DNA from 2 places in the Cupriavidus sp. 21MJTG02-4 genome. Region 1 is predicted to be linked to the other one. Evidence: predicted binding sites of a transcription regulator. Region 1 holds the regulator's gene; the other holds the start of a gene.
The links. Region 1 encodes FNR, which switches genes on or off when oxygen is low (the NO sensors DNR and NnrR bind a similar motif). Its sites were predicted from a motif close to TTGATNNNNATCAA; they were not measured.
Positions count from the first base shown of each region.

Region 2: AC3FKH_RS12490 (DUF3149 domain-containing protein) is a predicted target of FNR. The motif match lies at 1,434-1,447, and genes of this name have one in related genera.

Region 1 covers NZ_JBYOJP010000010.1:105,604-109,092, forward strand. Annotated here, with positions in the region: gene ccoG (cytochrome c oxidase accessory protein CcoG) at 1-503, shown strand, start outside; gene AC3FKH_RS20275 (FixH family protein) at 588-803, shown strand; gene AC3FKH_RS20280 (hypothetical protein) at 800-1,045, shown strand; gene fnr (fumarate/nitrate reduction transcriptional regulator Fnr) at 1,092-1,817, opposite strand; gene AC3FKH_RS20290 (sulfite exporter TauE/SafE family protein) at 1,897-2,652, shown strand; gene scpB (SMC-Scp complex subunit ScpB) at 3,200-3,489, shown strand, end outside.
Region 2 covers NZ_JBYOJP010000005.1:178,087-181,575, forward strand. Annotated here, with positions in the region: gene AC3FKH_RS12480 (MFS transporter) at 1-567, shown strand, start outside; gene upp (uracil phosphoribosyltransferase) at 734-1,384, shown strand; gene AC3FKH_RS12490 (DUF3149 domain-containing protein) at 1,530-1,712, shown strand; gene AC3FKH_RS12495 (helicase HerA-like C-terminal domain-containing protein) at 1,720-3,246, opposite strand; gene AC3FKH_RS12500 (YebC/PmpR family DNA-binding transcriptional regulator) at 3,453-3,489, shown strand, end outside.

The sequences.
Region 1 (3,489 bases):
TGATCCGGTACACGTCCGAGAACGCGATGCGCAAGGCGCTGTCAGCCGCGGTGGCGCGCAAGCGGCTGGTGCGGCCACGGACCATCATCTACTCGGTCATCTGGCTGGTGATGGTTGCTGGTTTCGTGGCGTCACTAGCGCTGCGCACGCCGTTGAAGGTCGACATCATCCGCGATCGCGGGGCGTTGGGGCGTGAGGTGGATGGACGCTGGATCGAGAACGTCTATCGACTGCAGCTGATCAACACCACCGAGGCCCCCATGCGCATCAGCGTGCGCGCCGAAAGCGACGATCTGAAGAACCTGACGGTCGAGTACGATCCCGACGCGAAGGCCCTGGCGCCGACGTCGAACAAGCTGGTGCCGATCCGGATTCGCGTGCCGATCGACGATGCCGCGCAGGGTACGCACAAGATCAGCGTGACGGTGACAAGCGAAGGTTCGGGGCAAGGTAGTGCGCAAATCAGGCAATCTACCAGTTTCATCGTGCCGCGCAATTTGTGATGCTAAGGGCGGTGCAGCGCATTGGCGCTGTGCCGGTCCAACCGCGAGCGCCTCGGTGAGGCGCCGACGAAGGGGGGCAAGACGATGCAAGAAAGTAATCCGTGGTGGAAGGAGCCGTGGCCGTGGCTGCTGATGAGCGGCCCGTTGCTGGCCATAGTGGCTTGTGGCGTAACCATCTGGCTGGCTTCCACCCATCCTGACCGGCCGGTGGTCGAAGGCGTGTCCCGGCATGGCCTGGTCGTCGAGAAGGCGGAAGGGGTCCCGGGCAGTGCCAAGGCACCGCAAGCGAGGCGGCCATGAGGCTGCGCTGGCTGATGTGGGTACTGTGGCCGGCGTTCCTGATGGCCGGGGTGGCCACGGCAACGGTGTTTTCTGTGGTGGATCCCGGAGATCTGAATTTCTTCGGCCAGCCGATCGACGCCTCGCGAGAGGCCATCTATACGATTGGGTTCTTGCTGGCCTGGGTATTCTGCGCATTGTCCAGCGGACTGACGCTCTACACCATGCCGACGAAGCTCAGCGAAACGGACGAACTGGAGTGATTGGGCTGAAGCGGACCGCCTTGCCGGACAAGGCGGTCAGACCGCCTCAACAGGAGCGGCTGTAGACTTGCTTGATGCCTTCCATGTCGACGAGCTTGACGTGGCGTTGACGGATCTGGATCAGGCCGGCCTCGGCGAATCGCGAGAACAGGCGGCTGACCGTTTCGAGCTTCAATCCGAGATAGCTGCCGATTTCTTCCCGGCTCATGCGCATGACGAACTCGGTCGACGAATACCCGCGTGCGGACAGACGTTCTGACAAGTTGATCAGGAACGCGGCAAGGCGCTCTTCGGCACGCATGGACCCCAGCGTGACGAGCATGAGCTGATCATGCGATATTTCCTTACCCATCAGTCGCAGGAACTGCTGCTGCAGCGATGGCAGATCCATGGACAGCGCCTGAAGATCGGCCATGCGTACGACGCATACTTCCGTGTCTTCAAGCGCGGTGGCATCCGAGGCGTGCTGCATTTCACCCAGGCCGTCGAGGCCGACCACTTCGCCAGGCAAATGGAAGCCGGTGATTTGCGAGCGGCCGTCTTCCGTGGTGACATGCGTCTTCAGGGTGCCGAAGCGAATGGCATAAACCGCAGTCAGCGGATCGCCCATGCGGTACAGGGTTTCGCCCTTGTGGACACGGACGCGCTCTTGCACCAGGGTATCCATCTTTTGCAGATCCTGCTGGCTCATGCCCACCGGCAGGCACAGTTGCCCCATGCCGCAAGTGGAGCAACGGGGCGACATCTCGGTGACGGGGATGGATGTTAGCAATTGGAACCTGCAAGGAATGAGCGGCGAGGGCGCAATGCATGCATTTTAACGCGCGATGTGATGCGGTAGGGAGTTGCAATTGACTTTTGGTGTGCTTCTCAGTGTTTTCATGCTTGCCTTGCTGGGGGGCTTTCATTGCGCTGCCATGTGCGGTGGCGTTGCCCTCGCAGTCGAGCAGCGCGCCGCGGACGTGCCGATTGCCCTGGTGCGGCGCCCCCAAGACTGGCTCCTGGAGTTGCTGGTGATGCATGTGGGCAGGATTTCCACCTACATGCTGCTCGGTGCGATCCTTGGGGCGGTGGGGGCGACGGCCTGGCGCCAGGATTACCTGCCCGTTCAGCGCTGGCTATTCGGCGCCGGGAGCGCCATGCTGCTGGTATCTGGCTGGCGCCTGATACGCGGCGAAGCGTTTTCCATCGTGTGGCTGGAACGCTTCGGCGCGCGCGCGGGGACCGCCGTTGCCGGAAGCTTCGGCCGGCTTCGCCGCAAAACTCCGGCGACGGCGGCGCGAAGCGGTGGTCTGGTGCGCCGCTACGGCATGGGCTTGGCGTGGGGGCTCGTGCCCTGTGGCATGGTCTATGGTGCGCTTGCTCTCGCGTTACTGGCCGGCAATGCTCCCTCGGGAGCACTGGTAATGGGCGCGTTCGGGCTTGGCACGTTACCGAATTTGCTGGCGCTATCCAGCTTTTCGGGGCTGCTGCGCGCTTGGGCGCGCCGCCGTTGGGTCAGGACGGGGGCTGGATTGGCGGTCATGGTCTTCGGCGGCCTGGGAATCGGTCGAGCGGTGTTATTGCCACATTCGCTGGCCGAGCATGGTTTCTGCCTGGTGTTTTGAAGCCACCGTGAAGGCGCGCGAGTGCGCGGTGGTTGCAGGCGGATGCGGGAATGCCATACAATCGCCTGCATTGCGGTATCGCGCGGCGTGTTTCCGAGCAGCGCCTGGCAGCCCTTCCAAAAAAGGGGCGCGTCCGGGGTTTCGGGCAATGAGCCGACAATTCGGCGCCGAACCCTTCCGCAGTCCATCCGGTTCATAATATCTGTTCAAAAGTCCGGCTGGCTCTGCGACCGTGGTGCGGTCATTGCTGGCCCTGATCCCGATATTCGTTTTTCTTGCGGCCCAGGCGGACGTTCGCCGGAAGCCATGTCCGCCCATGTGGGCGCGTGCAAGAGGTTCGTGCACTGGTACTTGCCGGTGACCGGGCAATCTCCTGCCGGAACACGCCCGGCAAATCGAAGCAAAAGAAGGTGCACGGTCTCGAAGCGAAACGCTTTCGGGTTTGCTGCGCGATGAGATGGCGGTGGCAATCGCACCGTTGAATCCACAATGTCCAGGGCTCCGGATTCGTCCCTGAGCAGGTGCAAAGACAGGCTGCACACCCAACATGAATACCCAAGAGGCGAAGATCGTCCTCGAGACTGCGCTGATCTGTGCGCAGGAGCCCTTGCGCGTGAGCGACCTGCGCCGTCTGTTTGCAGACGATGTCGGCGCGGACACTGTTCGGGTCCTGCTCGATGAGTTGCGCCAGGACTGGCGCCAGCGCGGGGTCGAGTTGGTGGCACTGGCCAGCGGCTGGCGTTTCCAGAGCCGGCCTGAGATGCGGGAATACCTCGATCGCCTCAATCCAGAGAAGCCCCCCAAGTATTCCCGGGCCGTCATGGAAACGTTGGCGAT
Region 2 (3,489 bases), on a different contig from region 1:
ACCGGCTTCCGTCGTCGCAGCATCAGCCTGCTGGTGGCGTGGGCGCTGATCTCGATCGCCTACTACGGTGTCTTCGTCTACCTGCCGGTGAAGCTGGCGGGCCAGGGCTTCGGCTTCATGCGCGGCCAGGTCTTCCTGATCCTGCTCGCACTGGTGCAACTGCCGGGCTTCGCACTCGCCGCGCATGGCGTCGAGCGCTGGGGCCGCAAGCCGACGCTGATCGGCTTCCTGCTGCTCAGCGCCGCGGGCTGCATGCTCTACAGCCTGGGCCAGTCGCCGACGCTGGTGGTTGGCTCGACCCTGCTGATGAGCTTCTCGCTGCTCGGCACCTGGGGCGCGCTCTACGCCTTCACGCCGGAGGTGTACCCAACCGACCTGCGCGCCAGCGGGATGGGCACGGCCGGCGCCATGGCGCGCTTCGGCGGCCTGTTCGCGCCGGCCATCGTTGCCCCGGTCATGGCCACGCATTTCACGCTGGCCCTGGTGCTGCTCTCGTCGTTCCTGGCCGTGGCGGCGCTCGCGATCTATATGGTCGACATCGAGTCGAAGAACCGCGCGCTCGACTGACAGCCGGTTAGCACGGCAGGCTCGGAAACGTAGCGACTGGCACGGGCCGCCGCAGCCGCGCTGCGGCCCGCTTCCATTACAATCGCGCTACCACGGCGCGGCGCCCTGGTTCACAAGACCGGGGCCGCCCGCTTCACCCTCTCCCGCCGAGCCCTTCGCCGCCGCCATGAAACAAGACCCGCGTTTCCCCAGCCTGTACATCCTCGACCACCCGCTGATCCAGCACAAGCTCTCGCATATGCGCGACCGGGACACGTCAACGCGCACGTTCCGCGAGCTGCTGCGCGAGATCACGCTGCTGATGGGCTACGAGATCACGCGCCACCTGCCGCTGACCACGCGCCATATCGAAACGCCGCTGGTACCGCTGGAAGCCCCGGTGATCGCCGGCAAGAAGCTGACCATCGTGCCGGTGCTGCGCGCCGGCGTCGGCATGAGCGATGGCCTGGTGGAGCTGATCCCGTCGGCGCGGATCGGGCATATCGGCGTGTATCGCGACGATCAGCATCGTCCGGTGGAATACCTGGTGCGCCTGCCTGACGTGGAAGACCGCAGCTTTATCCTGTGCGATCCGATGGTCGCCACCGGCTATTCGGCCGCGCATGCCGTCGATGTCCTGAAGCGCCGCGGCGTGAAGGACGACGCCATCACTTTCGTCGCCCTGGTGGCGGCCCCGGAGGGCGTGGAGGTGTTCCAGAAGGCGCATCCGAACGTGAAGCTGTTCGTCGCCTCGCTTGACAGCCATCTGGACGAACACGCGTACATCGTTCCGGGCCTCGGTGACGCGGGCGATCGTTTGTTCGGCACCAAGAACTGACTTGCAGCGGGCGTGCTGCCCGCTCGCCATCTTTCCCGCTGTCGCGAGCTTGATCCTACTCAATGGCTCGCGCGGCGCGGCTCCCTACACTCGACGTCGCACCGCAAATGCGTGCAACCCGTCGAACTCTCACAGGGAGAACCGCATGGAAGCCTTCAAGATCCTCTTTACGACCAGCACCGGGCTGATGAGCCTCGGCGTCATCGTCTTTATCATCGGCATGGCGTGGTTCTTCGCGCGCCTGTTCAGCCGCAAGATGCGCGAAGACGCGGCCGCCGCGAAGGCCGCAGCGGAAAACCGGCCGGCATCGCAGACCGGCACACGCTGAGCGGCGCCTACTTTTTCTTGCCGCCGCCCAGCAGGCTGCCCAGCACGCCGCGGATCAGTTCGCGTCCGACCTGGGAGCCCACGGTACGCGCGGCCGACTTCGCCATCGATTCCAGGATGGAATCGCCGCGGCCGGTCTTGCCGGTACCCTTGGTCAGCGAGCCGAAGATCTCGCCGGCGGTACCCAGCCAGCCGCCCTCTTCGGCCGGCGCACCGGCTGTTGGCTTCTGCGCCGTGGCGCCGCCACCATTGCCCGCCGGCGCCACGCTGCCGCGCAGCTTCTCGTAGGCCGACTCGCGGTCGATCGTCTTTTCGTAAGTCCCCGCCACCAGCGACGTCGCGATCAGCTGCTTGCGTTCGTCGTCGGTCACCGGGCCGATGCGGCTACCCGGCGCCAGCACCCAGGCGCGCTCGGTCACGCCCGGCGTGCCCTTGGCATCGAGCAGCGACACCAGTGCCTCGCCCACGCCTAGCTCCCCGATAACCTTCTCCACATCAAGCTTCGGGTTGGCGCGCATGGTGGTGGCCGCCACCTTCACCGCCTTCTGGTCGCGCGGCGTGAACGCGCGCAAGGCATGCTGCACGCGGTTGCCGAGCTGGCCCAGCACCGTGTCGGGGATATCGGCCGGATTCTGCGTGACGAAGTACACGCCAACGCCCTTGGAGCGGATCAGCCGCACCACCTGCTCGATCTTGTCGAGCAGCGCCTTGGGCGCGTCGGTGAACAACAGGTGCGCCTCGTCGAAGAAGAAGACCAGCTTCGGCTTGTCGAGGTCGCCGGCCTCGGGCAGCTTCTCGAACAGCTCGGACAGCATCCACAGCAGGAACGTCGCATAGAGCTTGGGCGAGTTCATCAGCTTGTCGGCCGCCAGGATGTTGACCACGCCCTGGCCCTTGTCCGTCTGGATGAAATCTTCCAGGTTCAGCATCGGCTCGCCGAAGAACACGTCCGCGCCCTGCGACTCCAGCGCAACCAGGCCACGCTGGATCGCGCCGATCGACGCCGCGGAGATATTGCCGTACTCGGTGGTGAACTGCGCCGCGTTGTCGCCAACGTGCTGGAGCATGGCGCGCAGGTCCTTGGCGTCGAGCAGCAGCAGGCCGTTGGCGTCGGCGATGCGAAACACCAGGTTGAGCACGCCCTGCTGCGTGTCGTTCAGTTCCAGCATGCGCGACAGCAGCAGCGGCCCCATGTGCGAAATGGTGGCCCGCACCGGATGCCCCTTCTGGCCGAAGACGTCCCAGAGCGTGGTCGGGCAACCGCCCCAGGCCGGTTCCGGCAGGTTCAGCTCCTCCAGCCGCGCCTTGAGCTTGTCCGAGGGCTGGCCCGGCATGGAAATGCCGGTCAGATCACCTTTGACGTCGGCCATGAAGACCGGCACGCCCAGCCGCGAAAACCCCTGCGCCAGCGTCTGCAGGGTCACGGTCTTGCCGGTACCGGTGGCGCCGGTGATCAATCCGTGCCGGTTGCCCATCTGCGGCAGCAGGGCCAGTTCGTGCTCGGCGTTCTTGGCGATCAGGATAGGTTCGGCCATGGTGTCTTGGATCGGGAAGCGTGGCGGACGGCCACAGGCGCGGCACGGACAGGGCCGCGTGATAAAATCACGGGCTGATTATAGCCAGCAGCCGGGTCAATACGTCACCCGGCGCGGCCGCTTCTACCGCGCTATACCACGCTGTACGGCGCCCGCAAGCTGCAGCCTTCCCGCACAACCTCACGTTTTCCGCTTCGGAGAGAATCATGGCCGGTCACTCGAAATGGGCCAATATCAAGCATA